DNA from 3 places in the Sinorhizobium sp. KGO-5 genome. Region 1 is predicted to be linked to each of the others. Evidence: predicted binding sites of a transcription regulator. Region 1 holds the regulator's gene; each other region holds the start of a gene.

Region 1 (9,831 bases):
GCGGCGTGATAGTTCGTGTGCAGCTCGGCACGCGGCGATGATAGCGATAGATGCCGCTTGCGGCGTTTCTCATTGCGTAACGCGCAATAGCTTCGGACCCTATGAATTCCCCGTTTGCCGGCCTGTGAGGTCCGAAAAGCAGCCAAAATGTAACCAAAAAGCACGCCAGCACCGAACCCTTAGAGGCTTGGTGCATTTACATGATCGGTTAAGCGCTTGAAAATACTCGAAGAAAAAGCCCCGCACCGCGAGGTGCAGGGCTTTGAAAACTGGCTCCCCGGGCCGGATTCGAACCGGCGACCTATCGATTAACAGTCGAGTGCTCTACCGCTGAGCTACCAGGGATCATCTGCGCCGCAGAAGTGAGGCTGCTAATACAAATGCTTTTCCGATTTGCCAAGCGGTTTTTCAAAAAAAATGTCGGCAGGCGGTTGCCGCCCTGTGGAGAAGGCACCAACTGTGGGGTCATTGGTACGGAAGAAGAGTGATGGCGAAGAAGCATTTTGGCATCGATCCCAAGACGCGTGAGATCGTACTCGGCAAATGGCGGATGAGCCTGCCCAATTCGCCGGCATTGCGCGTGCTCATCGGCGTTCTGCTCGTCTTCGGCGGTCTGCTCGGTTTTCTGCCCATCCTGGGCTTCTGGATGGTTCCTCTGGGCCTGCTCGTGCTTTCGCACGATATTCCCTCGATGCGCCGACGGCGGCGCAAGCTGGCCGTATGGTGGGCCCGATGGCGCAGCAAGCCGAACTCGTCCGGCAGATCCTGAGAGGTGGGCCTTGCCAAGAGTTCCGCCAGCATCCGGATGCACGCATTTCAGTCGTCGGAATTGCGCGGCTTTCGACGTCGTTTGGGCAGGAGGGCGACAATGACGCAGGCGAGGACCAAAGCGACCGGCCAGAAATCGGTCGCCTGGTCCCAACTCCACCTCCACATTTCATAGCCCTCCAGGTGAGGCGGCGGCAGCTTTGCGCTGATCTCGAAATCACGTTTCTCGCGGCCGTGGAAGTGTCCGATGGCGAAGGCGAGGCCGATGATCAGCGCCAGCCTTCTCGGTGCAATCGCCATGAACAGGAGGGCGACGACTGCTGCAATACAGAAGCCCTCGACCACATGCCCGAGCCAATCGAAGTGGCGCTGAATGTAGCCCCAAGGAATATCCATCACGTCGCGCTTCGAGTGCCGCCCTCCCGATGAGGCCGGCCGACGGACCGCTATATCACAACCGCCGATCACGAGACCACACGATCCTCGAGGTTTCGCCCTTCGCGGACGTCTTCGGGAGCGTGGGCGAGCTCGTCCTTCTTCCAGTATCCGGACGCTGAGTGTGGTCGCAAAGTACAACTTGTAGTTAATCCAAAGTGGTCAATAGACAGGAACATCACGTTCGGCAACATTGGAGCGCTTTCAGGAAAAGGGTGTAACGGTCTTCCGTAGGAAGTCGGTATTTTCATAGCGTTAGCTCGTCACTCCGACGGAGCCCGACGAAGTCGGCGCCGCGAAGGCCGTCCGGGTTTCCCAAGACGAGCATCGCCTACTTTACAGCACTGTGGAGAGAAAAATGGCGCATCTGATCGGTGGCATCGCCCCTTGGCTCGGGCTGGACAACCACATCTTCGGAACGAACGATCCGGATATTATCTTCGGAGACCCGTTCACGACCGGCAATAGCCTAGGAGTCTCCGAAATCGGCGGCTTCCTGTCTTCGGGGCAGGGTGGCCGCGACAGCCTTGACGGCCTTGGGGGCAACGACACGCTCTTCGGCGACGCTTGGACGATCTCCAATCAGGGGCGTGGTGGCGACGACCAGCTCGACGGCGGCGCCGGCGACGACACGCTGTACGGCGATGCCTTCCAGATCGATGCGATTGATTCCGCTACCGTCGCCGGAGGGAATGATCGTCTCTCGGGCGGCAAAGGCAACGATACACTCTATGGCGATGGCTACGATTGCCTCAGCGGACGTGGTGGAGACGACTGGCTCGACGGCGGCGCCGGAGACGATACTCTCTCGGGCGACGCTTTCTCCCTGGGCGATTTTTTCGTTGGCGGGAACGATCGCCTCCAGGGCGGAGAGGGCCATGACAAGCTCTACGGGGATGGCCTCGACCAGGGCGTCGTGGAATCCGGCATTGGCGGCAACGACCACCTGTATGGTGGTTCGGGCAATGACTTTCTCGTTGGAGACGTTCTTTTCTCACGTGGCGGCAGTGGCGGCGACGACCTGCTCGACGGAGGCAAAGGCAATGATGTCCTGTATGGCGATGCAGAGGTCGGCGTGGACACCGCGGGTGGGAACGACCTCTTGATCGGCGGCACCGGTAACGATCAGCTCTGGGGTGATGGTCGACTGACCGCAGGCTTCGCGGTCGAGACCGGTGCCGATCAGTTCCTGTTTTCACGAAACAGTGGTCGGGATGAGATCTTCGACTTCGAATTGGACAAGGACGTCATCCAAATCGCTGGCTATGGCTACGACGACTTCGCTGATTTTTTGCCCAACATCGGCAACGATGCTGACGGGAACGCTGTCCTGCAGTTGAATGGCACGGTCGATCAGGTCACTCTGATCGGCATCCACGCTGCCGACCTCAGCGCTGCCAACTTCGTCTTTGCGGGCGCGGAGTTCGCCTTCGTCTGACGCAGGTAAGATTTGTCGGTAACAAAGCTGAATAGGGGTGGTTTTTTGGAGGCCTCGCCCGGAATTGAACCGGGGTACAAGGATTTGCAGTCCTCTGCGTCACCACTCCGCCACGAGGCCTCTACGATCTGCGATTTTCAAATCGTGGCGCGGATTTAGAATGATTGCCCGCAATCCGCAAGAGGGTACATTTGGAATAGGGTCTTTTTTATTCTGTATAAATATGGCTTCGGTTCTGTGGAGGCGTGGCCATAGCGCCCCAAGGCGCAATGCGCCCACTTCTAACGCTTTGAAATTGCGTACTTCCGTGGGAAACGCCTGCACACCTCGTCGGGAGGCTAGTGGTACCGCCGGATGAGGCCGACAAGCCTGCCTTGGATCTTGACCCGATCCGGACCGAATATCCGTGTCTCGTAAGCCGGATTGGCGGCTTCGAGCGCAATAGAGGCGCCCTTGCGACGGAAACGCTTCAGAGTTGCTTCCTCGTCGTCGATCAGGGCGACGACGATATCCCCGGGGGTGGCAGTGCTTCCGTTCCGGATGATCACCGTATCGCCATCGAGGATGCCGGCCTCGATCATCGAATCACCCTTGATCTCGAGAGCGTAGTGCTCGCCGCTGCCGATCATTTCGACCGGTACGGAAATATCGTGCATGTTGTTCTGGATTGCGGAAATCGGCACGCCGGCGGCAATGCGGCCCATGACCGGGACAGCGACCGATGCGATCTCGGCCGGGGGCGCCGGTTTCGGTGCGGGGGGCGGGGCCGCAGGCTTGCCCAGACTGCCTTCGATCACGCTCGGCGAAAAGCCGCGGCGGACCTGCGAAACACCGGCATAGGCCTCCGGCAGCTTGATGACTTCGAGGGCTCGAGCGCGATTCGGTAGCCGGCGAATGAACCCGCGCTCTTCGAGTGCGGTGATCAGACGATGGATGCCCGATTTGGAGGCAAGGTCCAGGGCATCTTTCATCTCGTCGAAGGACGGCGGAACCCCGGATTCCTTCATTCGTTCATGAATGAACAGAAGCAATTCCTGTTGCTTGCGGGTCAGCATGGCGTCACTCCAGAATCGCGAAACAAATCAAGAACAGAACCTATCTGTTCCATATGTGTTCCGCAAGTGCCTAAAATTCCGTGAATACCGCTTGCTGCTGAATGCCTGTCCGCTTTCCATCCGGCGTGCGATGGCGATCGCTCGGAATCTGGGGGCAGGGGCGTACGCTCACTTACAGCGGCCGGCCCAGTCGCTCGCCTACGCCATGCTAATAGGCAAGCCGCAGTCCGCCCGGCGTAAGAACGTCGAATTCAGGCTCGGGATAGGGCCCGTACCACTGGGTATAGGTCGTGTTGGTCGAGCCTGTGCTGGCGCACCCCGAAAGGGCGAAGAGGGAAAAAATTACGGCTGCCACCAAAGATTTAACAGGCATGTTTTTCTCCACTCGCGGGAGTTGCCCAGACCTCGAACGGGTCAGACTAAAACTTTCTCTCAAATCAGCTTTTTTGGCAAGCGCAGCCGAGCCGCGGCATCGCCCGGGCTCCGCAACCTGACGTCCGGCATCGGTGGATGTTAGCTCAGGTAAGATCCGTTACCTGGGTCTCCGGGCTGGACAAAAGAGGGGAATGGTGGAGTCGAAGGGAGTCGAACCCTCGACCTCCGCAGTGCGATTGCGGCGCTCTCCCAACTGAGCTACGACCCCACTGGTCACCCATTGTATAAGATTTTTCGGCCCCGCGCACCAGTGCATTCCGTTTGCCGGCTTCACCCTTGCCGCCCGGTAGGGCACGCTGCAATTCACCCATCCGAATATCGCCCCTTCGCGATGGAGTCCCAAAGCAGCTTCTTCCGCTCCTGCAGGTGACGCAAAGCGTCGGAAGGGCAGGGCAGCCACGAGCCTTGCGGGTGGGGAAGACGGCCATCAGTGACGAGAAGCTGGGAATTCCGGCGTGCCCGGATCAATTCTGAAATGGCGGAAGAGGTGGGATTCGAACCCACGGTACGCTTTCACGCACGCCGGTTTTCAAGACCGGTGCCTTAAACCGCTCGGCCACTCTTCCAGGTGATTGCGGAGCTTCGTGAAATTCGTTTCCGAGTTCTCGATGGACCGGCGATCGCTACCGGGTTTGCTGCCCATTCACCAACGGCTGGCTTTTTAGCAGCTTTGATCACAGCGTCAACTTGCTCCGGAGCATTTGCTTGCATTCGAGGCGTGCCGCGCCGCATACGCCCGTGGCACGGTTGTGGGCCATCGTCACGGGCGGAGTCCGCTGTCCGGCGCCGCAGTCGGACTTTCGTCGCCTGCCCGGGCGACGTAGGTCGCGACATCCCGGCTTCTGCCGTCCAGGAGCGCCGCTCCGGCAAGCAGATAAACGGCAATCGCCAACATCGACAGGAGCATTATGCCTAGGGGGAGGCCGGTTGCCGCCCGTCGCTCCGGCGGCCCATAATCGTATCTGTCGTCCATTGCGAGATCCTCTCGGACTTGGGCCGGAGCACGGGCACCACGCCAACCGGGGACGGAGCCTCAGAGTTGCACCGACGGGAAGCTTCGGCCAGCTCTGAGGCCGCCGCACCCCGCGGCCGACGAGCCACGCGGGTGCTTATTGCGATATGTATCGGCAGGGAAACCCGGCAACGGGTTTCGGACCTTTGGCGCGCTCTATCGGACCATGGTCCAGCGACTCATTTACGTTTCGTAAACCATAGCGAGCGTTTTTTTGCCTCCGTTCGTCCTCCGGTTCGCAATTTCGCCTTGTTGTTGTCATGATTGTTCGACTGTTCCGTTTCGGGACGGCGAAATTCTCGCGGGGGGAACTACTGCACGATTGCGACGATCGTTGCGCGTTCGGTCGGATGCGCGAGCGCTGCAGGAGCGGATTTCGGGTGCGGCTTTGCGAATGATCTTGTGGGACAGATGACATCCAATAACGGTGCGGCATATCTTGTGAGGGGGCTCCGTCTCGCAGCGGTTCCGTTGCTTTGCGCGGTGCTTGCGGCCTGCGGGTCGACGTCGAGCGTCAAGAAGACCAAGTCGCGGAGCAAGGAATACTTCGCCGAGTCCGTCTATGGCGTCAAAGCCAGCCCCAGAGTCGCTACCGGAAACAACATTCCCAAGGGCGGTGGCCGCTACCAGGTAGGGAAACCCTATCAGGTCAAGGGCAAGTGGTATCAGCCGAAGGAGGATTTCGGCTACGACAAGAGCGGGATGGCCTCCTGGTACGGGTCTGCCTTCCACGGCCGGCTGACGGCCAATGGCGAGGTCTATGACAAGCATCACCTTTCGGCCGCTCACCCGACGTTTCCGTTGCCGAGCTATGCGCGCGTGACCAACCTGGAGAACGGCACGTCCGTCATCGTCCGTGTCAATGATCGCGGCCCCTATGAATACGGCCGGATCATCGACGTCTCTTCGAAAACCGCCGACCTGCTGGACATCAAGCGCAAGGGAAGCGCCAATGTTCGCGTTCAATATGTCGGTCGTGCGCCCCTCGAAGGCAATGACATGCCCTACCTCATGGCTTCGTACGTCAGGAAGGGCGACCGTGGCCCGAGCGTGATGCCGGAAGGGCAGATCGCCTCAGGCGTGATGGTGGCTTCCAACGAGCCGCTGCGCGACATGGTTCCGAATCTCCGCGCCGTTCCGGTTCCGAACAGATCGACGCTCGATGCCGGCGTGCCGGTGAACGCGCTCGCAAAGCCGGCGCAGGCCTCGGCGGCACCAAGCGCCTTCGGCGAATTCGTCGTTCTGCCGCAGATCGGCCCCATGCCGACGTCGCGCCCGCAATTGATCCCGCTGCCGGATGGCAGCATGGCCTATGCTGCGGCCTACGTCGAAGTTCGCGTCAGCGACAAGCCTTCGCCCTTCGAGGCGATCATGGTCGATCGCAATCCGCTGACCCCCGATTCCATTCTCGCCTATGCGAAGCGCCAGTACCGAAACGCCGACTCGCGCTGACGCCGGTTGAAGAGGGCTTTTCGCGCTGATATGCCCATGCAGAACCGGAGTTTCTCATGCGCATGAAGTGGCTTGCGGTCGTAGGTTTCCTCGCGGCCATCGTTTCGGGACAAGCGGTCGCACAGACGCCCGCCTTCGACACCAAAGCGAAGCAGATATATCTCGTCGATGCCGAGACGGGCACAGTGCTCTTTTCACGCGACGAGGATGCACCCGTCCCGCCTGCCTCGCTCGCCAAACTCATGGCGATGGAGGTGGTTTTCGAGGCCCTGGATAAGGGCGAACTGACGTCCGAGACGAGTTTCGAGGTTTCTGAACATGCGTGGCGTACAGGCGGGGCCCCCTCCGGCACTGCAACGATGTTCGCCGCGATCAAATCCAGGATTCGCGTTGCCGATCTCATCCAGGGCGCAACGGTGCAACTCGCCAACGATGCGTGCATTGTCCTGGCTGAGGGAATGGCTGGCAGCGAGGCTGCTTTTGCCGAACTGATGACCAAGCGGGCCCGCGAGCTGGGGCTGCCGGTCGCCACATTCAGGAATGCCACGGGGCTGCCGCATCCGGAAAACAAGATCACGATGCGCGAACTCGTCGCCCTTACGCGGCACCTCTACGAGGCGCACCCGAATTACTATCGGCTCTATTCGCAGCCGGAATTCGAGTGGAACAAGATCCTTCAGCGCAACAAGAACCCTCTGATCGCGGCAAATGTCGGCGTCGATGGATTGGCGACCGGCTTTGCGGAGGGTTTCGGCTTCTCGCTCGCCGTCTCGATGCAACGCGGCGACCGCCGCGTCTTTCTCGCGATGGGGGGCCTCGAGAGCGAAAAGGAGAGAATCGACGAGAGCCGCAGGGTCCTGGATTGGGCGATGACCGCTTTCGAGAAACGGCGCATTTTCGCAGATGGTGAAACCATCGGAGAGGCGAGCGTCTACGGCGGCGCGGATTCCCGAGTGGCGCTCGTGGCGGGCAGCCCGGTCGACGTTCTGCTGCCGGTAAAAAATCCCGAACGGCTGACGGCACGCATCGTCTACAAATGGCCGCTCAACGCACCCGTCGCTGCCGGTCAGCAGGTCGGCGTCGTCAAGCTCTGGAACGGGGACAAGCTGCTGCGGGAAGTTCCCGTGAAGACGGCGAGGGCGGTCGAGTCCGGAACGCTCACGAGCCGGGCGCTCGACGCGCTGCAGGAACTGCTGTTCTTCTGGCTGTGACAAATGCGCTTTGCGACGGTTCCTTCCGCGGGACCGATCGGCTAAACAGGGACGATAATGCACGCCGATCCGGGAATTGAAGTGTCGCTGACCAAGGGTTTGTTCATAACATTCGAGGGGGGAGAGGGGGCCGGTAAGTCGACCCAGATGCGCCTTCTTGCGCAAGCGCTGAGCGCGCGCGGCTACCGCGTGCTCACCACGCGCGAGCCGGGAGGCTCCGCGGGTGCCGAAGCCGTTCGCCACGTCCTTCTTTCGGGCGCGGCGGAGTCCTTCGGAGTCCGGATGGAGGCGATCCTCTTTGCGGCCGCCCGCAGCGACCATGTCGAGGAGGTGATCCGGCCGGCGCTCCAGCAAGGAACGATCGTCCTTTGCGATCGGTTCATGGATTCCTCGCGCGTCTATCAGGGCGTGACGGGCAATCTGGAACCGGCTTTCGTCGAGACCATGGAACGCGTTGCGGTGAACGGTGTCATTCCCGACTGCACCATCATTTTCGATCTTCCCGCCTCGGTCGGGCTGGAGCGCGCCCGCCGGCGCGCCGCAAACGACAGTCCCGACCGATTTGAAAAGGAACAGCTGGCGACGCATGAAAAGCGGCGCGAAGCCTTTCTCGATATTGCCGCGGCCGATCCGGAGCGATGCCGCGTCGTCGATGCCAACCGTCCGCCGACCGCGATCGCTGCCGAAGTATTGAGTCTCGTCGAGGCGCTATTGCCGCTTGAGGGCAAGCCGCAACCCTCGAATGCGGAAGCGACGTCATGACCCCGGAACAGCCAGGTGTGCTGGAGGGCGCGCTTGCTCCCGTGATGAACAGCAAGCTCTTCGGTCATCGGGAGGCGGAAGCCTTTCTCGCACAGAGCTACCGGTCCGGAAAGGGTCATCACGCGATCCTGATCGAAGGGCCGGAGGGGATAGGCAAGGCCACACTCGCCTTCCGCTTCGCCAATCATGTCCTGAGCCATCCGGATCCGGCAGACGCCCCCGAAAGGCTTGCCGACCCTGATCCCGCCTCTATCGTCACGAGACAGCTCGGTTCGGGCGCATCGCACAATCTCCTGCATCTCGCGCGCCCAGTGGACGAAAAGACGGGCAGGACGAAGGGCGCGATCACGGTCGACGAGGTTCGCCGCGCCGGCAAGTTCTTCGGCCAGACGTCGGGCACCGGAAACTGGCGCATCGTCATCATCGATCCGGCCGACGATCTCAACCGCAACGCCGCCAATGCCATTTTGAAGATGTTGGAGGAGCCGCCGCGCCGTTCGCTGTTTCTGGTGCTCACCCATGCGCCGGGAAAACTCCTGCCGACCATCCGCTCGCGTTGCCTGCCTTTGCGGCTGAAGCCTCTGGACACGGAAGCGCTGCGCCAGGCGCTTGCGCATCTCGGGCTCGATCTCGCGGGCCTGAATGCAGAGCGCGTCCTCGCCGCCGCAAACGGCAGCGTTTCTGAGGCGCTGAAGCTCGTCAACTATGGCGGGCTGGATATAGCCGAGGCTTTCGAAGACATTCTGGCGGGGCAGGGCCCGGCCGTTCGCAAGAACATGCACAAGCTGGCCGACGTGCTTTCGGGCAAGGACAGCGAAACGATCTTCGATTTCTTTTCGTCGCTGCTGTCGGGGCGCATCATGCGGATGGCTCGCGAGGCGGCGATCGCCGGCGACGTCGGCGCGGCCGAACGGTTCGCCAGGCTGTCCAGCACCGTTGGCGAACGCCTGACGCTGACCGCGGCCTATAACCTCGACCGCAAGCAGACGGTTCTTTCCCTCCTCGATGATCTCAAGGAAGCTCTATAGGTAGGGAGCGAACTTCCATTTTCGCTCGATTGCCGCAGCCAGGTCTATATCGTTGTGGTGGGCGAAGAGCAGAACGTGGCCGAGGAGATCGGCCGTTTCGTCGGCGATCGACTGGCGCAGCGTCTCCGGGGAGACCTGCCGGTCGCGCCCCCGTCCTGTGGCGTTGTTCCAGGCCTGCGTCAGTTCCCCCATTTCCTCCTGCAGTTTCAATATAAACCAATCCGGATCACGGCTG
Region 2 (9,831 bases), on a different contig from region 1:
TCGAATGTGTCGTCCGGGAGACCCGCGGCCGCGCGCGCCTTGCCGCTCAGCGCGACATCGGCTTCGAGCACCGAGACCCGGCCGGCAAGATGCGCGTTCTCAGGCAATGCGAGGCTGCGGCGCGCAAAATCCGCCATGACCGGCGAACGCTCGACCAGCAGCACTTCGGCCTCCTCGATCCGCGACGCGACGGCCAGGCCGGCCGCACCGGCGCCGGCGCCGAGATCGGCGACGCGGCACGCGCTGCGGCAGGAAACGAGGGATGCGACCAGCATCGCATCCATTCCCGAACGATGCCCCTGACCCAGAGGCTGGATCAGGTGGAACCTGCCGCGGTGGAAAGCATCCACCGTCTCCGGAATTCCCCTCATGCCGCTTTCCGCCTCGCGGAAGGGCCGCAGCCGATCATTGCCGCAATTCCCGTTCGAGGCCCGCATCGATCAGAATGCGCCGCGCCCGGTTGGCATCGTCCTCGGCGACCAGGAAGCGCCGCGGCAGGAGGCCGAGCGATCCTTCGAGTATGCTCATGTCCTGATCGGCGATGAAGCATCCGATCCCGGCATCCTTCATCAGGCTTTCCGCAAAGGAAAGAAGGACGGCATCATTGGTGCGGATCAGCTCTTTCATCCGGCTCTATTTTCCTGTCTTAAAGCTGCGGGCGGGACAATTCGCCTCTTGCCGCCCGAAGCCCCTCTTTCTATTGTCGAACCCGCAACGAAACAGGAGTCCGGGCGTTGGGCGTAGTGATACCGCTGGAAGACAATAAAAACAAACAGGCATCTGTGAAGCCGCTTGTCGACCTGACGCTGTCCGACATGGAGCGGGTCAACCAGCTCATTCTTTCCAAGGCGGGTTCCGACGTCCAGATGATCCCGGAAGTCGCCAACCACCTGATTTCCTCGGGCGGCAAACGGCTCCGGCCGATGCTGACGCTCGCAGCCGCTTCGATGTTCGGCTACGAGGGCGATGGTCACATCAAGCTCGCGACCAGCGTCGAGTTCATGCACACGGCGACCCTTTTGCACGACGACGTGGTCGACGAGAGCGATCTGAGGCGCGGCAAATCGACGGCGCGGACGATCTGGGGCAATCAGGCAAGCGTGCTCGTCGGCGATTTCCTGCTCGGGCAGGCTTTCCGCATGATGGTCGACGTCGGCTCGATCGATGCGCTCGACGTCCTTTCGACCGCCGCATCGGTGATCGCGGAGGGCGAGGTCCTGCAGCTTTCGGTCGCCAAGAACATGGAGACGACCGAGGACGACTATCTGCAGGTCATCCGCGCCAAGACAGCGGCCCTCTTCGCCGCCGCCTCCGAGGTCGGGCCGATCGTCGCAGGCGGAAGCAAAGCCGACCGCAACGCGCTGAAGTCCTACGGCACCAATCTCGGCCTTGCCTTCCAGCTGGTCGACGACGTTCTCGACTATGGCGGAACGTCGAGCGATCTCGGCAAGAATGTTGGAGACGATTTTCGCGAAGGCAAGATCACGCTGCCTGTCATTCTCTCCTATCGCCGCGGGACGCCGCAAGACCGGGCGTTCTGGCGCGAGGCGATCGAGGGCGGCGCAAGCGACGCGGCAAATCTCGAAAAGGCGCTGGGTCTCATCCGTCGCTACGGCGGCCTTACGGATACGATCGCCCGTGCCAAACACTACGGTACGATCGCCCGCGACGCGCTCGCGCCGCTGCCGGCTTCCCCATGGAAATCGGCGCTCGTCGAGGTGATCGATTTCTGCATCGATCGGGTAAGCTGAGCCACTTCATGTTTCCTTGCATCGCGGCCGATCCAAGGGCAGAAACATGCAGCAATTCAAAGTGTTGCCGCGAGGCTTACGCTTCCGGCACGGGACCCGGCGCCGCAGCAGCGGCGGACGAAGACCTCTCCGGAGGATTTTCTTGCCGCGCTGCGCCAAAAAAGCCATTCTATTCTTGAAGACTTGCGCCCGATTTCCAATCGGCTCCGGGCCAACCAGCGGTGGCGTCTCCAATCGTACCACCGGTAATGAAAGGTTTGATATGCGGCAGAATACATTCCTTCGCCTTCTCAGCGGCGCGGCAATGCTGGTTCTTGCAACGGTGACCGGCGACCAGCAGGCCTTTGCCGAGGAGAAGGCGCCGGTCGAAGACGCCGAGCCTTTCGACATCAGGAGCGTCAACACCTTTGCCGGCGCATTCCTTGCGGCGCGCACGGCAGACGTCGATCGCGACTTTGCGGCGGCAACCGAACTCTATCGCACCGCACTCAGGTTCGAGCCCGGCAATAACGATGTCAAGCAGCGGCTGATGATCACGCTGCTGATGAGCGGCAAGTTCGATGAAGGCGCCAAGATCGCCGAAGAGCTGAAATCGGATCCCGCCGTCGAAAGGATCACCACGGTGGTCCGCGCGATTGAAGCCATCCGCAAGCGAGAATACCGCAACGCGCAAAAGCTCTTGAACTACGACGGTCCGAACGATCTCGACCGGCTGATGAGCTCGCTGCTTTCCGCCTGGGCCAAGTTCGGCCAGGGCCGACCGAAGGAAGCGCTGGCGCAGATCAAGAATTTGGATGGCCCGGAATGGTTCCGGATCTTCAGGAACTATCATGCGGGGGCGATTGCGCTTGCGGCCGGCGACAAGACGACGGCGCGCGCCCGGCTCAACGACGCCATTCTTGACCGAGAAGGCGGCGGCGCCGCGCCGGACACTTTCATGCGGGCCGTCGAGGCGCTGGCGCGATTCGAAGCGCGCGAAGGCAACAAGCAGAAGGCGTTGGATACGATCGCTGTCGGCGAAAGCCTCGTCAACAACTACACTCCGCTCGAGGCGCTGAGGAAGAGTGTCGAGGAAGGGAAGCCGCAGGAGCAGCAGGTACGCAACGCCGTGCAGGGTGCGGCCGCCGTTCTCTTTTCGATCGGTGGCGCGCTCAACCGCGAAGGCGCGGAAGACATCGTTTCGCTCTACCTTCAGACGGCGCGTCGGCTCGACCCGGAAAGCGCCGATATTCTCGTGATGCTCGGCGGGATCGCCGAAAACCTCAAAAAGCCGGAAGAGGCGATAGCGCTTTACAAGAGCGTGCCGGAGAGCTCGCCGATGCGCCGCCTTTCCGAACTTCAGCTTGGCCTCAGCCTCGCCGGCATCGGCAAGGTAGACGAGGCGAAAAAACATCTCAAAGGGCTGATCGACGTCGATCCCAAGAACATCCGCAACTATCTCGCCTATGGCAGCGTGCTTTCCGACGCCAAGGACTACAAGGAGATGGGCGAGCTTTACGACCGCGCGGTCGCCGCGATCGGCCCCGTGCCGAAGCGGAGCGACTGGACCGTCTTCTTCCAGCGCGGCATTGCCTACGAACGCCAGAAGCTCTGGGAAAAGGCCGAGCCGAACTTTCGCAAGGCACTGGAGCTCAACCCGGATCAGCCGCAGGTTCTGAACTATCTCGGCTATTCCTGGGTCGATATGAACATCAACCTCGAGGACGGGCTTGAGATGATCCGCAAGGCGGTCGAACTCAAGCCCGACGACGGCTATATCGTCGACTCGCTCGGCTGGGCCTATTTCCGCATGAACCGGTTCGACGAGGCTGTGACCGAGCTCGAGCGCGCTGCCGAACTGATGGCCGGCGACGCGACGATCAACGACCACCTCGGCGATGCCTACTGGCGCGTCGGCCGCAAGCTCGAAGCCGTGTTCCAGTGGAATCAGGCGCTGGAGCTGAAGCCCGAGGAAGCGGAAATTCCGAAGATCAAGGCGAAGATCGAAAACGGTCTGCCGCCGCTTAAGGAACCGGTCCCGGCCGCGGCGGATGCCAAGGAAATACTGCCGAAAAAGACCGAGACAGCGCCGGACAAGAAGTCCTGACCGTAACATGCAGGCAGACGGCATTCCGGGCTTCGCACTGACCTTTGCGGCGCCCGCCAAGATCAATCTCGCGCTGCACGTCGTCGGGCAGCGCGCCGACGGCCACCATCTGCTGGAAAGCCTGGTGACCTTCGCCGAATGTGGCGACCGGGTCGGGCTGACCGCGGCGGAAAGGGACCGTTTCACGGTGTCGGGCCGCTTCGCCACCGACCTTTCAGCCGAGGGCAATGGTGGTAATCTCGTGCTCCGCGCCCGGGACCTGTTGCGGCGCGAGCTTTCGGCGCAGGGTGGAATGGCCGGCCCGGTTCATCTGCATCTCGAGAAGAACCTGCCGATAGCATCGGGGATCGGCGGCGGCTCGGCCGATGCCGCCGCGACTCTGCGCGGGCTGCTGTCGCTCTGGGGCGCAACCGTCGAAGCGGCAAGGCTCGACAGCCTTGCGCTGCAGCTCGGCGCGGACGTTCCGATGTGTCTCGACCGAGGCCCCCTCGTCGCGAGAGGCATCGGCGAAGAGATCACGCCTTTTCCCGAGCTGCCGCCCTTCGACGTCGTCCTCGTCAACCCCCTCGTCGCGGTCTCCACGCCGGTTATCTTCCGATCGCTCGTCAGGAAGACCAATCCTGCGCTGGTCTTGCCTGAAGATGCCCGCTCGACTGCCGAATGGCTGACGGCCATGGCGGCCATGCGGAACGATCTGGAGCCGCCGGCACGTGCGCACGAGCCGATGATCGAAACCGTCTCGAATGCACTGCACGATGCAGGCGCCGCGCTCGTGCGGATGTCCGGCTCAGGCGCCACCTGCTTCGGACTGTTCACGGGGACGAAAAGCGCCGAGCGTGCCGCTGAGACCATTTCCGCCGACCACCCGCGATGGTACGTTCAGGCGACGCGAACCGCGGGAAAATCAGGATAACGCCAGATGCCCGGCCTCGATGAAAGACGCCCCTTCATTCCCATCGGCATCGCCGTGCTCACGGTCTCGGACACGCGCACACGCGCGGACGACAAGTCCGGCGATGTGCTCGAAGCGAGAATACGGGAGGCCGGCCACCGGCTCGAGGCGCGGACAATCGTTCCCGACGAGCGCGAGAAGATCTACGGACAGGTAAAGGCCTGGACGCTCGATGCCGCGATCGACGTCGTCATCACCACCGGGGGCACCGGCTTCACGGGCCGCGACGTGACGCCGGAAGCGCTGGAGCCGCTCTTCGAGAAACGCATGGATGGCTTTTCGGAGGTGTTCCACCGGATCTCTTACGAGAAGATCGGCACGTCGACGATCCAGTCGCGAGCCACGGGCGGGGTCGCCAACGCGACCTTCATCTTCGTCCTGCCCGGATCCCCCGGTGCCTGCAAGGATGCCTGGGACGAAATCCTGAAGCAGCAACTCGATTACCGGCACATGCCGTGCAATTTCGTCGAGATCATGCCGAGACTCGACGAGCACCTGAAGCGCGGCTGACGAAATTCGTGTTCCGTTTGGAACAGCCCAGCGCCCAGAATCCCGTTAGTTTGCCTTCGTCGGCTTGGCTCGAAGCGGGCAAGGCAAGCACCGTTTAATTGCTTCGAGCGAATGTCCGGCCTCTTTTCTGGGGCAATATCGGGAAAAGAGAGAAGGCTACGACGTGCTGCCCGTTCGCAACGGTGGGCCTGCATGGCAAGACATTTTCACAGACGATTATTTGCATAAACAAGGTCATTTGAGAGCCACTTTGGGGGGTACCGCAAGGTACGCCCCATTCTTGCTTCGGAGAAGAGGCTCAGCTCGGGGCTGCCACCGGCATATGACGGCTTCTCGTCGCCGGAGAAACCCCATTCCTGTTTACCGCCTCGGAGCCCCTTTTCCCGGTTTTCACTAACGACGCAGGCGCGCCGCTCGAGGCTCCGCGCCGCGACCCCGCGAGGGTAAGGAGGAGGTCATGGGAACGGCAGAGCATACATATTCGAAAACGGATTGGCCTGAGGCCGAGATTCCGCTGGGGCTGCGGGCGCTCTACGAAAGGCGGCGGAAGGATGAATGGCAGGCAACGGTGGACAGGCTGGACGCATTGCGCCGGTCTTTCGCGGAGCAGCGACGGCATATTATGGCACCTGAACTGCGCGACAGGATCAAGAATGTTGCAAGGTCGGGCTTGCGGGATGATCCGCGCGGCCCCGGTCTTCGATACAGGTCGTTCGTGGAGGCCAGGAATGCCGACCTTGATCTGAACGCGCTCAAACGGCTTCATAAGCGCGCCTATGGCGAAGTCGGCGCGTTGGTGAAGAGCCCTGAAGCCTTCCACCGCCACGAAACGGTGGTCGGCAGCGTGACCGACATCTTCAAACAGCCACCGATCGTGTATGTCGCGCCCGATCCGGACAAGGAAAAGCTGTTTCTCCCGCCCTTTGGAGGTTGCTGGGACAGACTCGATCAGAATCAGGCAACCGGCGACGGAGCAATCGTGGAGAACAGTTCCTATCTGGACTGTGCCGGCCGGTTTGGATCGAAACTGATCGCCCGCAACAGCGATGCCTCCGACGTGGATCTTCTCTGTGCCTATCGGGAGAACGGCTATCTCGTGCCGTTCAAGACGCTTCGCACCGGGATACTGCAAGTCAAGGCCGACCTGTCGGCCCTCATCTGCCGCCATCACATTTCGACCTACGACGAGTTCGGGTGGTCCGACTTTCACGCGACGACGCGCGGCCGCCTCGTGTTGGCTGTGTTCTGGAACTGGGAGGATGTCGAACCGGCGAACGAGGTGAGCGACCAGTGGTTCGCCTCGGGCCTCGACTGCAGCGGCGATGGCGAGAGCTTCCCCGGCACCTCAATCCAGGCCGTTCCTGGGGAACGAAGAATCATCAACCTCTTCACCGAGATGGCCTTCCCCGCTGGCCGCGAGCTCTGGATCTATGTCGGCGTGGCCGATCGCATCTGGGCACTCCTCAATGACGTCAGCATCGACATTTCGATCGACTCGGCCTGGCAATTGAACTCGCTTGCAGTCCGCTCGCTCTGACAACAACGATGCCATTTGGGTCCCTCCGACACCTCGGTCGGGGGGCGAATGGACAACCTATCGCAAGCTCACATCTTGGAATCAGGCGTCCGATGCCGTTCACCGGTCGACCGGTTCTCCATTGCGACCCAGGCTGGGACGAGCTCGGTCGCAAGTTTGCGGGCAGCTCGTCCGCTCGTAAGGCCGCTGAGCGGCATGTTGCCGCGCGCAGCCGCGACTGCATCACCCTTCGGCATCAGAAATCCGGACTCCAGCGGCGGCGACCTGTGTGCCAGGCGCTTGAGAAGCGGGCGCTTATGCATTCGCGAGGGAGAAAACTGCGCCGGGCTCCTGTTCAAAGAGACGTATTCGGCCAATTCATCCACCCAGCGACCGATGGGGCGGGCACCAGGCTCCAGCAGCATCAGCCACTCGCCGCGGGCCGAACGAAGGACATCGCCGAGATCCCAGTCGAGGCAGAAGCGGCAGCCAGCCGCATCCGCGATCCTGGGAGAGCCGTCGGTCGATCCGTGGTCCAGGATTATGACATCGCTGACGAGCCCTTCCACCGCACCGGCAACGAGCGCCGAGAGCGTCTGTGCGAGCTCCGCTTCGTTGTCCTTCGTTTCCATGATGACCGTCAGCATAGGCGTTCCTACCGCATCGCAGCGCAGATTGCTACAAGCGCCGTTCCGCACAGGGTGCGGGATGATGACGGACCTTCCCCGGACCTGTGCTGAATATTTGTTCTTGATTTGTTCCCTCTTCTACGCTAGGAAAATAATCAGCACCAAGCGAACCGAACATGGTTCCGGGAGATTTCGATGAACGATCTGTCTCAACTCAAGCAGGGCGTCTATGCGCCAGGCAACAGCGCGGATGTGGCGGAAGCCCTCGTCGCCGGAACCGGCATCAGAATCGACGTCGATCGTCGGCGCGGCCGCGGTGCCGCCCTCAACATCTCCGGACGCTTCGAGCCGATGACGCGCGAAGTCTTCGATGACGGTTGGCAAACGCTCGAGGAGCTGCCGCCGTTCAAGACCGAGGTCCAGATAGAAAAGCCGAAGACCGCGATCACGCGCAACGATTCTCCCGATATATCTTTCGACCGATCGATCAATCCCTATCGTGGCTGCGAGCACGGCTGCATCTACTGCTTCGCGCGGCCTACGCACGCCTATATGGGGCTCTCGGCAGGGCTCGATTTCGAAGCCAAGCTCTTCGCCAAGCCGGACGCGCCACGTCTTCTCGAGCGCGAGCTGGCGAAGCCGGACTATAAGCTCCGTCCGATCGCGATCGGCACAAATACCGATCCCTATCAGCCGATAGAAAAGGAATGGCGGATCATGCGCCAGATCCTGGAGGTGCTCAAGGACGCCAATCATCCGGTCATGATCGTTACCAAATCGGCCATGGTGACGCGCGACATCGACCTGCTGGCGCCGATGGCGGAAAAGGGGCTTGCCCGGGTCGGGATTTCGGTGACCACGCTCGACCGGAAACTGGCGCGCAGCATGGAGCCGCGGGCGTCGACGCCCACCAAGCGGCTGGAGGCGCTACGCGCAATTTCCGAGGCCGGCATTCCCGCTGGCGTTCTGGTCGCGCCGATCATTCCGGCGCTGAACGACCACGAGATCGAGCGCGTGCTCGATTCGGCGAAGACGGCCGGCGCGTCGGATGCGAGCTACGTCCTCCTCCGGCTTCCGCTGGAGGTGAGCCCCCTGTTCCGTGATTGGCTTCTCAGAAACTATCCGGACCGCTACCGGCATGTCATGTCGCTCATCCGTTCCATGCGCGGCGGCAAGGATTACGATGCCGAGTTCGGTAAACGAATGAAGGGCAGCGGACCTTATGCCTGGCAGATCGGCCGTCGGTTCGAGCTTGCCGCCAAGCGGCTCGGTCTCAATCTGACGCGCCGGCAATTGCGCAGCGATCTCTTCGTGCCGCCGCTCGGGATGGGGGTTCAACTGTCGCTGCTTTGATGCAGACCTTTTCGACAGGCCATCGCACCGGAGATTGAAAAAACGTCACGATCTCGACCGCCGATGTGCCTTAAAACTTCCAGTGTCCGCCCTTTGCCTCGGGGGCGGTGCTGGTCTTCCCCGGCAACCGCCGCAAACCGAGCCGGGGGCTTGAAGGGAATCGGGCGAGTATGCCAATGTCGCCCGCATGACACGCAGCAAACAGCCCGATTCCCCTCTTTTCCCTCTTCCGCCGGCCGTTCCGGATTTCGCGTTCGAACGCGCGGCGCAGCGCGACGGTCTCTGGCCGGTGGCGGGCGCCGACGAGGCCGGGCGTGGTCCGCTCGCGGGCCCTGTCGTCGCTGCGGCTGTCATCCTCAATCCGGAGGCGATCCCGGCGGGCCTCAACGATAGCAAGCTCTTGAGCGCGGAGCAGCGCGAGGCATTGTTCGAGGAGATTCTGGCGACGGCGACGGTCTCGATCGCCTCGTCCTCGTCGGCCCGCATCGATACGACCGACATACTGAAAGCCAGCCTCGATGCGATGCGCCGCGCCGTTCATGGCCTGGAGGTGGCGGCTCGCATCGTTCTCGTCGACGGCCGCGACGTCCCTCCCGGGCTTACCTGTCACGCCAAGGCCATCGTCAAAGGCGACAGCCGCTCGGTGTCGATCGCCGCCGCATCGATCGTCGCCAAAGTCACCCGCGACCGGATGATGGCCCGGGCCGATGCAACCTTTCCCCTCTACGGCTTTGCCCATCACGCGGGCTATGCGACGGTGAAGCATCGCACCGCGATCGAAAGCCATGGCCCCTGCTCCCTGCACCGCATGAGCTTCCGCCCGTTCCGACAATTGTAGTCGACGTCGGCCCTGGCCCTTGATCGGGGGCGTAAACCGGAAGCTTTCTTCCGCGCCGCGCAAAGCGGCTCCGCCGCCCTGATCCAGGCTGTAGGCATGAGCGTCCCTCCCGGCAAGGGCTTGGTCGACACGATCACAACCGCTGAACCCGACCGGGGGATGTCGGAGACAACCTCCCATGCGCGCAACGAAAAAA
Region 3 (9,831 bases), on a different contig from region 1:
GCCGGACGCGCGACGTCCGGCACGAGGATTGGACATGAAGGCAACGGCGACAGACATGCTTCAGCTCGGCGGAGCGGAGGGCGACAAAAGGCCTGTCGGCCGCTCGATCAAGCGTGGCCTTTTCGGATCCTGTCCGGCCTGCGGCCGCGGTCGGCTGTTCCGCGCCTTCCTTAAATCGGTGGACGCCTGCGAAGCTTGCGGCGAACGCATGGATCACCACCGCGCCGACGACCTCCCGCCCTACATCGTCGTCACGATCGTCGGCCATGCCGTGCTCGGCGGTTATATGATGACCGATCTCGTGCTGCCGCTTACGACATGGCAGCATCTCGCTATATGGGCGCCGGTCACGCTTGCCAGTTCGCTCGCCCTGATGCAGCCGGTCAAGGGCGCGGTCATCGGCCTGCAGTGGGCGTTGAGAATGCACGGTTTCGGCGGTCACGACGATCTGCCGGAAGACGTCCTTCCGCCGCGAGATCCTTCGGCATGACCCCGGAGCGGCTTGGCGGCCGCGCTTTCGCACTCGACGCCGAAGCGGAGAGTTGTCCGACGGTCAGGACGCGCGATGCGGCCTCCATCATGCTTCTCGACAGATCGGGCAAGGACATTCGCGTGCTGATGGGCAAACGCCACAGCGCCCACGTCTTCATGCCGGACCTTTACGTCTTCCCGGGTGGCCGCCGCGATCCCGGCGACCATCGCCTGAGATTTGACGGCGATCTTCATCCGGCGGTTCTGCGATCTCTCAGGGCAGGCGAAGGGCGGGCTATCACGGTGGCTCGCGCACGCGCGCTAGCACTTGCGGCCGCGAGAGAGCTCTACGAAGAAGCCGGAATAAGCCTCGGCCGGACGCACGAGCGCCAAGGCTCGGCGCTTCCGTTTCTTCCCGATCTTTCGAATTTGCGCTATATGGCGCGGGCCATTACTCCTCCGGGACTGCCGAGGCGATTTGACACGCGGTTCTTTGCCGTTTTCGCGGACGAGGCTGAGATCGATCCCTCACTGGTGGCGGAAAGCCGGGAGCTTCAGGATTTGCAATGGATCGATGTCAACGACTTTTCCGCGCTTCGCGTGCCGGAGATCACCGCGATCATCCTCTCGGATCTGAGAAACGATCTCGAATCGGATCCTTCGCTTCCGCCTGAAAGAACCGTTCCATTTTATTTTACGCGCCATGGGCGCTTTCACCGTACGCTTCTCTGAGGGCCCTATCGCATGTCGAAGCCGCCGCCCGGTACGTCAAGACCGGTTGACGAAATCCACTGGCCTTCATTGATCGCCGCGCTCGCGTCGATCACTGCCGTCGGCATCGCGATCGGTCTGGGGCTCCCGCTGCTCAGCGTCATCATGGAAAAGCGGGGCATCGCGCCCACGCTGAACGGGTTGAATGCAGCAATGGCCGGCCTCGCATCGATGGCCGCCGCCCCGTTCACCATGAAATTCGCCCATCGTCACGGCGTCGCTCCGACCATGCTGCTGGCAATAGTGTTTGCGGCGGCGAGCTCGCTCGGTTTCTACTACCTCACGAATTTCTGGCTCTGGTTTCCCCTGCGCATCGTCTTTCACGGCGCGATCACTGTCCTCTTCATCCTTTCGGAGTTCTGGATCAACGCCACCGCGCCCCCCAACAGGCGCGGCTTCGTGCTCGGGATCTACGGCACGGTACTCTCGCTCGGCTTCGCGAGCGGTCCCCTGCTCTTTTCGATCCTGGGCAGCGAAGGCTTCCTGCCCTTCGCGGTCGGCGCGGGCGTCATCCTGCTTTCCGCGATTCCGATCTTTCTCGCGCGCAATGAAAGCCCGGTGCTGGACGAAAAGCCGAAACGCCATTTCATGCGTTATGTCTTGCTGGTGCCGACCGCGACGGCCGCCGTCTTCATCTTCGGGGCGGTGGAATATGGCGGCCTTTCCCTGTTTCCAATCTTCGGGACGCGCGCGGGCTTCAGCGAATCGCAGGCAGCGCTGCTGCTGACGGTCATGGGCGTCGGCAATTTCATCTTTCAGATCCCCCTCGGCATGCTTTCCGACCGCGTGAAGGACCGCCGTACGATCCTGTCGGCGCTGACCCTGATCGGGCTCGTAGGCGCCCTGTTCCTGCCTATGCTGGTCGAAAACTGGTTTCTGATGGCGCTTGTTCTTCTGTTCTGGGGCGGATGCGTCTCCGGTCTCTATACGGTCGGCCTCAGCCACCTCGGCTCCCGTCTCCAGGGATCAGACCTTGCGGCCGCCAACGCCGCCTTCGTGTTCTCCTACGCGGTCGGTACGGTAGCGGGTCCGCAGGTGATCGGGGCGGCCATGGATGTGACGGGCAATGACGGATTTGCCTGGGCAATCGCCGGCTTCTTCGGGCTTTATGTCGTACTTTCCCTGGTCCGCATCGTTTTGAAACCAAAACGGTCTTGACTTTTCGATCGTGATTTGTAGTTTCGCGGCAACTTGACCGTGGCCCGCAATAGGTTGTCCACGGCTTTCAATTTTTCATAAAGGCAGGACGACCATGGCGAAAGCTACCACCATCAAGATCAAGCTGCTGTCGACGGCCGACACCGGTTACTTCTACGTCACCACCAAGAACAGCCGCACGATGACCGACAAGATGACGAAGACGAAATACGATCCGGTCGCGAAGAAGCACGTCGAATTCAAGGAAGCCAAGATCAAGTAAGGTCGCCGCTTTCTTCGATCCAGAAGCGCCGCCCGCGGGGCCGGCGCTTTTTCTTTGCTTTCTCCGGGGGACGGAACGAAGGGATAAAACGAAAACGCCGCCTCTTTCGAAGCGGCGTTTTCGAATGGGGGTCGACTGGTCCGGTTGCAGCACGAGGAATCCGCAAATCCGAGGCCAGCCGACCGACCCCACGACCCAGGAGATGCGGCGGACCTGAGCATCATGGGGTAACCGAATTCTGTGGAAGTTTCCTTCCTCGCTTATCAGCATTGCCTGAAACTAAAAAAAAATCAACGCATTCTTAATCGCCGAGCAGGGGTTGCTCGGCGTTTGGTTAATTCTGTTCCAAAATCGGACAGTGTCGCCTGCGGATGTGCTTACTCCGGCACGGCCGCGCGAAGAAGAGCGCAACTGGAAGAACCCGCGAGGCCCTGAATAGCACAGCATGTGCGGCGGATCAGGCCGCGGCAGCGACAACCCGGTTCCGTCCGCCGTTCTTCGCCTGATAGAGCGCCATGTCGGCGCGCTTCAGCAAAGCCTCGGCCGTATCGCCATCCGGCCTCAGGGTTGCAATGCCGAGCGACGCCGTGACGTTCAGGACCGTCGCGGCCTGCGGAATGTCGAAGCCACGGCTCTCGACCGCCAATCGGAGTCTCTCCGCAACGATCGCTGCCATTTCGGGCGTCGTATCCGGCATGACGACCACGAACTCCTCCCCGCCGAAACGGCAGGCGAGATCCGCGCCGCGCACCGTGGCGCGAACGCGGTTGGCAAATTCGCGCAGTACATCGTCACCGGCATCATGACCGTAGGTATCGTTCACACGCTTGAAGCGATCGATATCCGTGATGCAGATCGACAGCGGACGCCCCCTTGTGGTTGCGCGATCGATCAGCAGCTTCAGGTGGTTTTCCAGATAGCGCCTGTTGTGGAGGCCGGTGAGATCATCCGTCACGGCCAATTCGATCGTCTGTTGTACACTGGCGCGCAGGCGATCGTTGCAATGCTTGCGCCGGATCTGCGTTAGGCAACGGGCGACAAGTTCGTTCGGATCGACGGGGCGCATGATGTAGTCCGTCACGCCCAGTTCGAGTGCGCGGACGATTCTCTCATCGTTTCCCTGCTCGGTTACCAGCAGGATCGGAATGAAGCGGGTCCGCTCGAGCGACCGCAATTGCGAACACAGACGCAAGGGGTCGTAATCGTCGAAATTCGCGTTGACGATGATCAGGTCGAAACTGCTTTCGGCAGCCTCGAACAGAGCGGCCTGCGGGTCCGATATGACGGCGACATCGGCGATCGGCTTCAGGGCACGCGTCAGCCGCTCCTGTGAGGAAGCACGGCCATCGACGAGCAGAACGCTGCCGGGCTCGTCCGGCCGATCGACGCGGGCCGTCTCCTGCAGCCCGATCGTTTGTGCCGTCTGAGCTCTGAGACGCAGCTCGTCGCTGACGTTCTTCAGGCGGACGAGACTTTTCACGCGCGACATCAGCTGCAGATCGTTCACGGGCTTGGTCAGGAAGTCGTCCGCGCCGGCCTTCAGCCCGCGCACGCGATCGGACGGCTGGTCGAGTGCCGTTATCATCACGACCGGAATATGCGCGGTCCGGCTGTTCGCCTTCAATCTTTCACAGACCTCGAAACCGTCCATCCCCGGCATCATGACATCGAGCAGGACCAGATCCACCGGCGTCTTTTCGCATGTCGCCAAGGCGGCATTCCCGTCCGGAGCCGTCAGCACGTCGAAATATTCGGCCACCAGCCGCGCTTCCAGGAGCTTCACATTGGCTGGTACGTCATCAACGACGAGGATGCGCGCAGTCATATCGATCTTTCTGGCAGTCAGGCATCGCCCAGATATGTTTTGATGGTCTCAATGAATTTTGGAACGGAAATCGGCTTGGAAACATAGGCCTCGCATCCCCCTTGGCGGATGCGCTCCTCGTCGCCCTTCATGGCAAAAGCGGTTACGGCAATAACCGGAATCACGTGAAGCTCATCGTCTTCCTTGAGCCATTTCGTGACCTCGAGGCCGGAAACCTCCGGCAACTGGATGTCCATCAGAATCAGGTCGGGACGGTGCTTGCGCGCGAGTTCGAGGGCTTCCATGCCGTTGCGCGTCTGGATCGTCGCGTAGCCCGAAGCCTCAATCAGGTCGCGGAAGAGCTTCATATTCAGCTCGTTATCCTCAACAATCATCACCTGTTTGGGCATGTCGATCCCTTGCTGTCTGCCGCCGCCTTGCAAGTCTCCGGGAGAGATTTAAGTTGCAACAACGGCGACTCGACCCTTTTCGTCGATCGCCAGGCTAGCGCGATTTGGTTGAAAAATAGGTAATTGCGGCCGGCAAACGAGAAGAGAGCGGATATCATGAAGAACGCTGAGGATACGGCGATCGCCATCCTGACCTGGCTCGCGAACGAGCCTGAGCTGATGTCGCGCTTTCTGGCGCTCACCGGCACCGATCCCGCCTCCCTGCGCGGCGCCGTCGGCGAGCCGGGCTTCATGGGGGGCATCGTTGCGTTCCTGATGGAGCACGAGCCGACGCTGATGGCCTTCTGCAACGAAACGCAAACCTCGCCGGACGAGGTCGTCCGGGCGCACCATGCCCTCTCCGGCCCGCGCGATTTCGAGGAAGGCTGAGTGCTGCCGGCACGCGGCGTGCGCAGCGCGGTGCACCGCCCGGTGCCGAGTGCGCCGTGCCGACTAAGGAGCATCCCGAAGTCCGGCCGGCGATCGGCCGGCACCGTCTCAAATTTAACTGCGATATCCAAAACAGCCTCCAGCCGCCGCCTTGAGACTCAGCAGCGTAGAGCGTAAAGTCGCCGCGTTCAACATTTGTTCCGGATATGATCGACAGCGCCGCCCCACCCTCCGGCTTCTGCCGTGATTGCCTCAAGGAGCAAGCCGCCCAGGCGCGGCGGTGCCTCGCCTGCGGAAGCCCGCGGCTCCTCCGGCACCCCGAACTCTACCGGCTGACCCTGGCGCATATCGACTGCGATGCCTTCTATGCCTCGGTCGAGAAGCGCGACAATCCGGAGCTCGCCGACAAGCCCGTGATCATCGGCGGCGGTAAGCGTGGCGTCGTCTCCACGGCCTGTTACATTGCCCGCATCCACGGCGTGCGCTCCGCCATGCCTATGTTCAAAGCCCTCGAAGCCTGTCCGCAGGCCGTGGTGATCAGGCCCGACATGGAGAAATACGTGCGCGTCGGGCGGGAAGTCAGAGCGATGATGCAGGAGCTGACGCCTCTCGTGCAGCCGCTGTCGATAGATGAGGCCTTTCTCGATCTGAGCGGCACCGAGCGGCTTCATCACGATCCGCCCGCCCGAACGCTTGCCCGCTTCGCCAGGCGTGTGGAGCGGGAAATCGGCATCACCGTCTCCGTCGGGCTCTCCTACTGCAAATTCCTGGCCAAGGTCGCCTCGGACCTTCAGAAGCCGCGCGGCTTTTCGGTCATCGGCCAGGCCGAAGCCATCGATTTCCTGAAAGCCAAACCCGTTACACTCATCTGGGGCGTCGGCAAGGCCTTCGCCGCCACGCTCGAAAGGGACGGAATCCGCGCGATCGGGCAGCTCCAGACGATGGAAGAGGCGGACCTCATGCGCCGCTACGGCACGATGGGCCGGCGGCTCTACAGGCTCTCGCGCGGCCTGGACGAAAGATCCGTGGAAATCGAAGGCGAAGCGAAGAGCGTCTCCTCCGAGACGACCTTCAACGACGACCTGGCGCGCCAGGAAGACCTCGTAACGCATCTGAGGGGCCTCAGCGAACAAGTGGCATTCCGCTTGCGAAAATCCGCCCTCGCCGGACAGACGGTGGTGCTGAAGCTGAAGACCGCGGACTTCAAGACCCGCACGCGCAACCGCAGGCTGGACAGCCCCACCCGCCTTGCCGACCGCATCTTCCGCACCGGCCTGCAGCTGCTCGAGAAGGAGGTCGACGGGACGAAATACCGGCTGATCGGGATCGGCGTCAGCGATCTGGCCGATCCCGACCTCGCCGATCCGCCGGATCTTGTCGATCCGCAGGCATCCCGGCGTGCCGCCGCCGAGGACGCGATCAACAAGCTGCGCGACAAGTTCGGCAGGACGAGCGTCGAGACCGGCTATACGTTCGGCAAGGGGCGGCGCCGGCAATAGCCCGACCGGACGGCTGACGCATCGTATGGGGCAATTCCTTAAATATTGAACGCTAGCCTGCTTCCACGGCTCCGTCGTCCGTTTTGCGGTGCCGCCACTGTCTGAATGAGGGTAGGTGTTGCGTTTCGCTCTCCGGATGGGATTCGCGGTTTTCGTCATGGCGTCGCCGTCCGCGCTTGCGGCCGGCGCCAAGGCGCCGTTGCAGATCGTCGTCTCGAGGGAGCAGCAGTCCCTCGTCGTCTATGACGGCGACACGGTGGTCGCCACGTCGAAAGTGTCCACCGGCAAGGCCGGGCACACGACGCCGACGGGCATCTTCTCGATCCTGGAGAAGCGCCGACGTCACGAGTCGAACATCTATTCGAATGCGCCGATGCCGTTCATGCAGCGGCTTACCTGGTCCGGCATTGCGCTGCATGGCTCAAACCATGTACCGGATTATCCGGCTTCGCACGGTTGCGTGCGGCTGCCGAGCAAATTCGCGGCGAGCCTGTTCAAGATGACGGGCTACGGCATGCATGTGGTCATATCGGATCGGCAGATCGCCCCGGTCGAGGTCGCGCACGAAATGCTTTTCCAGCCGAGCCAGTCGCGACCGCAGGGACCTGCCCTGTCGGACGTCCCCCTGCGGCCGGCGATCGGGGAGTTCAACCGGAGCGCAGTTGAAGTCGCCATGACCGACAAACGCCCCTCGCCCGTCACATCCGACGAGGCGAAGGCCCCGATACGTATTCTGATTACCCGGCGCGGTACGCAAGAGAGCGTGCGCAACCTCCAGACGCTCCTCAATACGCTCGGCTACGATGCAGGTCTGCCGGATGGATTCAACGGTCCGGCAACGGCCGCCGCAATCGAAGCGTTCCAAAGGGCCGAAGCTCTGCCCGTCGATGGCAAGATAACGCCGGAGCTGATCGAAGCCGTCTTCCGCAAGGCGAACCGCAGTGCACCGTTGAACGGCGTGTTGCGCGTGCGCCGGCAATTCCAGCCGCTTTTCGAAGCCGAGATTGCCATCGCAGAGCCGGAAATGGCGCTCGGGACACATCTGCTGCAGTTCCAGGATCTCGACACGAAAACCGGACAGGGCAAATGGTTCGGCATGTCGCTCGAGAACAAGCTGCCGAAAACGACGAAGAAGCGACTTGGCATTACAGAGGAAGGCGAGCCCGACACGCTGAAGAGGACGCTGAGCCGCATCACCGTGCCCGAAGACGTCCGCGAACGCCTCGCCGGCCTCCTTGCAAACGGCTCGTCACTCTCGATCACCGATACCGAATCGGGGCTGGAGACGGGCAAGGGAACGGATTTCATCACCGTGACGAGGGAGCGGCGCGGGTGAAAGGCATGGGGTGATTTCCGCACCCTGGTTTGCCCTTATCGCCCTGCCGGGACCTTCTCCCCGCAAGCGGGGCGAAGAGAAAAGCAGCAAAGGCCCGCTCTTCGAGGGGGCGATATAGTAGCCTGTCAATGGACAAGACATAGAGCAGCTCAAAATGCTGCAGCGACCTTTGCGTGTCTGATAAGACGCGGCGGGGCTGTAGGAAACTTTTCGGAGAGCTCTGTGCTTGTCACAGAGATGAGGTGGAGAGGGTGCGGTCCCTCGGCGCGCTTCATAAACCGTGAAGATAGCGAGGCGACACGACGGGTCCCGGGTCACGCCCGTATGCAGCGTCCCGCTTCGCTTCGATGTAGTAGCCGCACATCCCAGTTCCTTATTCCTGTGCTCGTCACAGGAATCCAGCCAGACCAAGTCCTTGGGCTGGAAAGGCTCTTCCCGCGCCGCAGACGCGGCGCTGCTGGATCCCTGTGACGAGCACAGGATGAGGTGAGGAGAGATTGCAGTCCTCCGATACGTTTCCTACAGCGCCGCGCGCCTTACGCGCAAAGGTCGCTGTAGCACTTTGAGCTGCTGCATGTTTTTGTCCTTTGATCGGCTACGATCAAAGGACAAATGGAGTGGCGCACGGTCGGTACTCGAGGTCTTCAAGCGACAAAACCGACCCGAGCTTCAACGCCATTATCCATCTCGCAGCCGTCATAAACTCAAAATGAATCTCGACATGCCCTAAACCAGCTCGACGTCCACCACCCCGGGAGCGGAGCGAAGGGCGGCGGCGATCTCGGGTGAGATCCGGTATTTCTCGTTGAGCTCGACTTCGATCTCCCGCTGCCCGTTGTCCTTGATGACGATGAAGGAAACCAGGCCGTCCCCCTTGGCGTTCAGATGCGAGGCGATGGAGCGCAGCGGTCCGCAGTCGCGCACATAGACGCGCAAGGCCTTCTGCATCTGCAGCGATTCTTCCTCGAGCGAACGCAGGGTTCGGATACGAAGGCCGATCCCTTCCGGCCGCTCTTCGGCGTCGACCGTCATCACCAGCGATTTGCCGGGCTCCAGAAGGTCGCGATACTGGTTCAGCATTTCGGAGAAGAGTACGGCCTCGAATTGGCCCGAAGCGTCCGAGAAAGCGACGATGCCCATCTTGTTGCCGGTGCGCGTCTTGCGTTCCTGCTTCGACGTCACCGTCCCGGCGAGGCGGCCCGCCGCCGCACCCTGTTTTACGGCTGCCGAGAAATCCGCAAATGTCTGCACGCGCATCTTGGCGAGCAGATTGTTATAGGTGTCGAGCGGATGGGCGGAGAGATAGAAGCCCAAAACCTGGAACTCGCGATGCAGCTTCTCCGAGGCGAGCCACGGCGTATAGGGCGGGAGCGCGATCTTCTCGGGCCCGGTTGCGGCACCCGCGCCGAACATGTCGCTCTGGCCGCTCACCTTGTTTTCCTGGGCGCGCTGGGCGAAACCGAGGATACGATCGAGGCCGCCGACGAGCTCCGCCCGGTCGTAGCCGAAGCAGTCGAAAGCACCGGCGGCGATCAGACTTTCGAAAACACGCCGGTTCAAGAGCTTCGGATCGATCCTCAGGCAAAAATCTTCGAGACTTGCGAAAGGCCGATCGCCACGCACGGCGACGATGTGGTCGACGGCAGACTCGCCGACGCCTTTGAGGGCGGCGAGCGAATAATAGATGCGGT

The links. The regulator LexA, encoded in region 1, represses DNA repair genes until DNA is damaged. The targets are predictions, from matches to a motif close to TGTTCNNNNTGTGTTCNG.
Region 2: BHD07_RS06050 (PA0069 family radical SAM protein) is a predicted target of LexA. The motif match lies at 7,561-7,578, and genes of this name have one in related genera.
Region 3: BHD07_RS08360 (DNA polymerase IV) is a predicted target of LexA. The motif match lies at 5,491-5,508, and genes of this name have one in related genera.

The regions. Positions count from the first base shown of each region.
Region 1 covers NZ_BDIZ01000005.1:274,971-284,801, forward strand. Annotated here, with positions in the region: tRNA gene BHD07_RS21935 (tRNA-Asn) at 271-345, opposite strand; gene BHD07_RS21940 (hypothetical protein) at 488-769, shown strand; gene BHD07_RS21945 (hypothetical protein) at 817-1,164, opposite strand; gene BHD07_RS21950 (calcium-binding protein) at 1,562-2,641, shown strand; tRNA gene BHD07_RS21955 (tRNA-Cys) at 2,688-2,761, opposite strand; gene lexA (transcriptional repressor LexA) at 2,980-3,696, opposite strand; gene BHD07_RS21965 (hypothetical protein) at 3,905-4,069, opposite strand; tRNA gene BHD07_RS21970 (tRNA-Ala) at 4,264-4,339, opposite strand; tRNA gene BHD07_RS21975 (tRNA-Ser) at 4,608-4,697, opposite strand; gene BHD07_RS21980 (hypothetical protein) at 4,892-5,104, opposite strand; gene BHD07_RS21985 (septal ring lytic transglycosylase RlpA family protein) at 5,555-6,595, shown strand; gene BHD07_RS21990 (D-alanyl-D-alanine carboxypeptidase family protein) at 6,652-7,806, shown strand; gene tmk (dTMP kinase) at 7,864-8,568, shown strand; gene BHD07_RS22000 (DNA polymerase III subunit delta') at 8,565-9,596, shown strand; gene BHD07_RS22005 (pyrophosphatase) at 9,591-9,831, opposite strand, start outside.
Region 2 covers NZ_BDIZ01000001.1:1,275,044-1,284,874, reverse strand. Annotated here, with positions in the region: gene BHD07_RS06090 (tRNA1(Val) (adenine(37)-N6)-methyltransferase) at 1-371, opposite strand, end outside; gene BHD07_RS06085 (putative signal transducing protein) at 406-627, opposite strand; gene BHD07_RS06080 (polyprenyl synthetase family protein) at 735-1,751, shown strand; gene BHD07_RS06075 (tetratricopeptide repeat protein) at 2,014-3,837, shown strand; gene BHD07_RS06070 (4-(cytidine 5'-diphospho)-2-C-methyl-D-erythritol kinase) at 3,845-4,750, shown strand; gene moaB (molybdenum cofactor biosynthesis protein B) at 4,757-5,299, shown strand; gene BHD07_RS06060 (hypothetical protein) at 5,757-6,836, shown strand; gene BHD07_RS06055 (glycosyl transferase) at 6,905-7,462, opposite strand; gene BHD07_RS06050 (PA0069 family radical SAM protein) at 7,640-8,797, shown strand; gene BHD07_RS06045 (ribonuclease HII) at 8,985-9,635, shown strand.
Region 3 covers NZ_BDIZ01000001.1:1,761,260-1,771,090, reverse strand. Annotated here, with positions in the region: gene BHD07_RS08395 (DUF983 domain-containing protein) at 35-490, shown strand; gene BHD07_RS08390 (NUDIX hydrolase) at 487-1,203, shown strand; gene BHD07_RS08385 (MFS transporter) at 1,216-2,400, shown strand; gene rpmG (50S ribosomal protein L33) at 2,495-2,662, shown strand; gene BHD07_RS08375 (PleD family two-component system response regulator) at 3,120-4,487, opposite strand; gene BHD07_RS08370 (response regulator) at 4,505-4,876, opposite strand; gene BHD07_RS08365 (DUF3572 domain-containing protein) at 5,033-5,305, shown strand; gene BHD07_RS08360 (DNA polymerase IV) at 5,512-6,804, shown strand; gene BHD07_RS08355 (L,D-transpeptidase family protein) at 6,923-8,140, shown strand; gene dnaE (DNA polymerase III subunit alpha) at 8,867-9,831, opposite strand, start outside.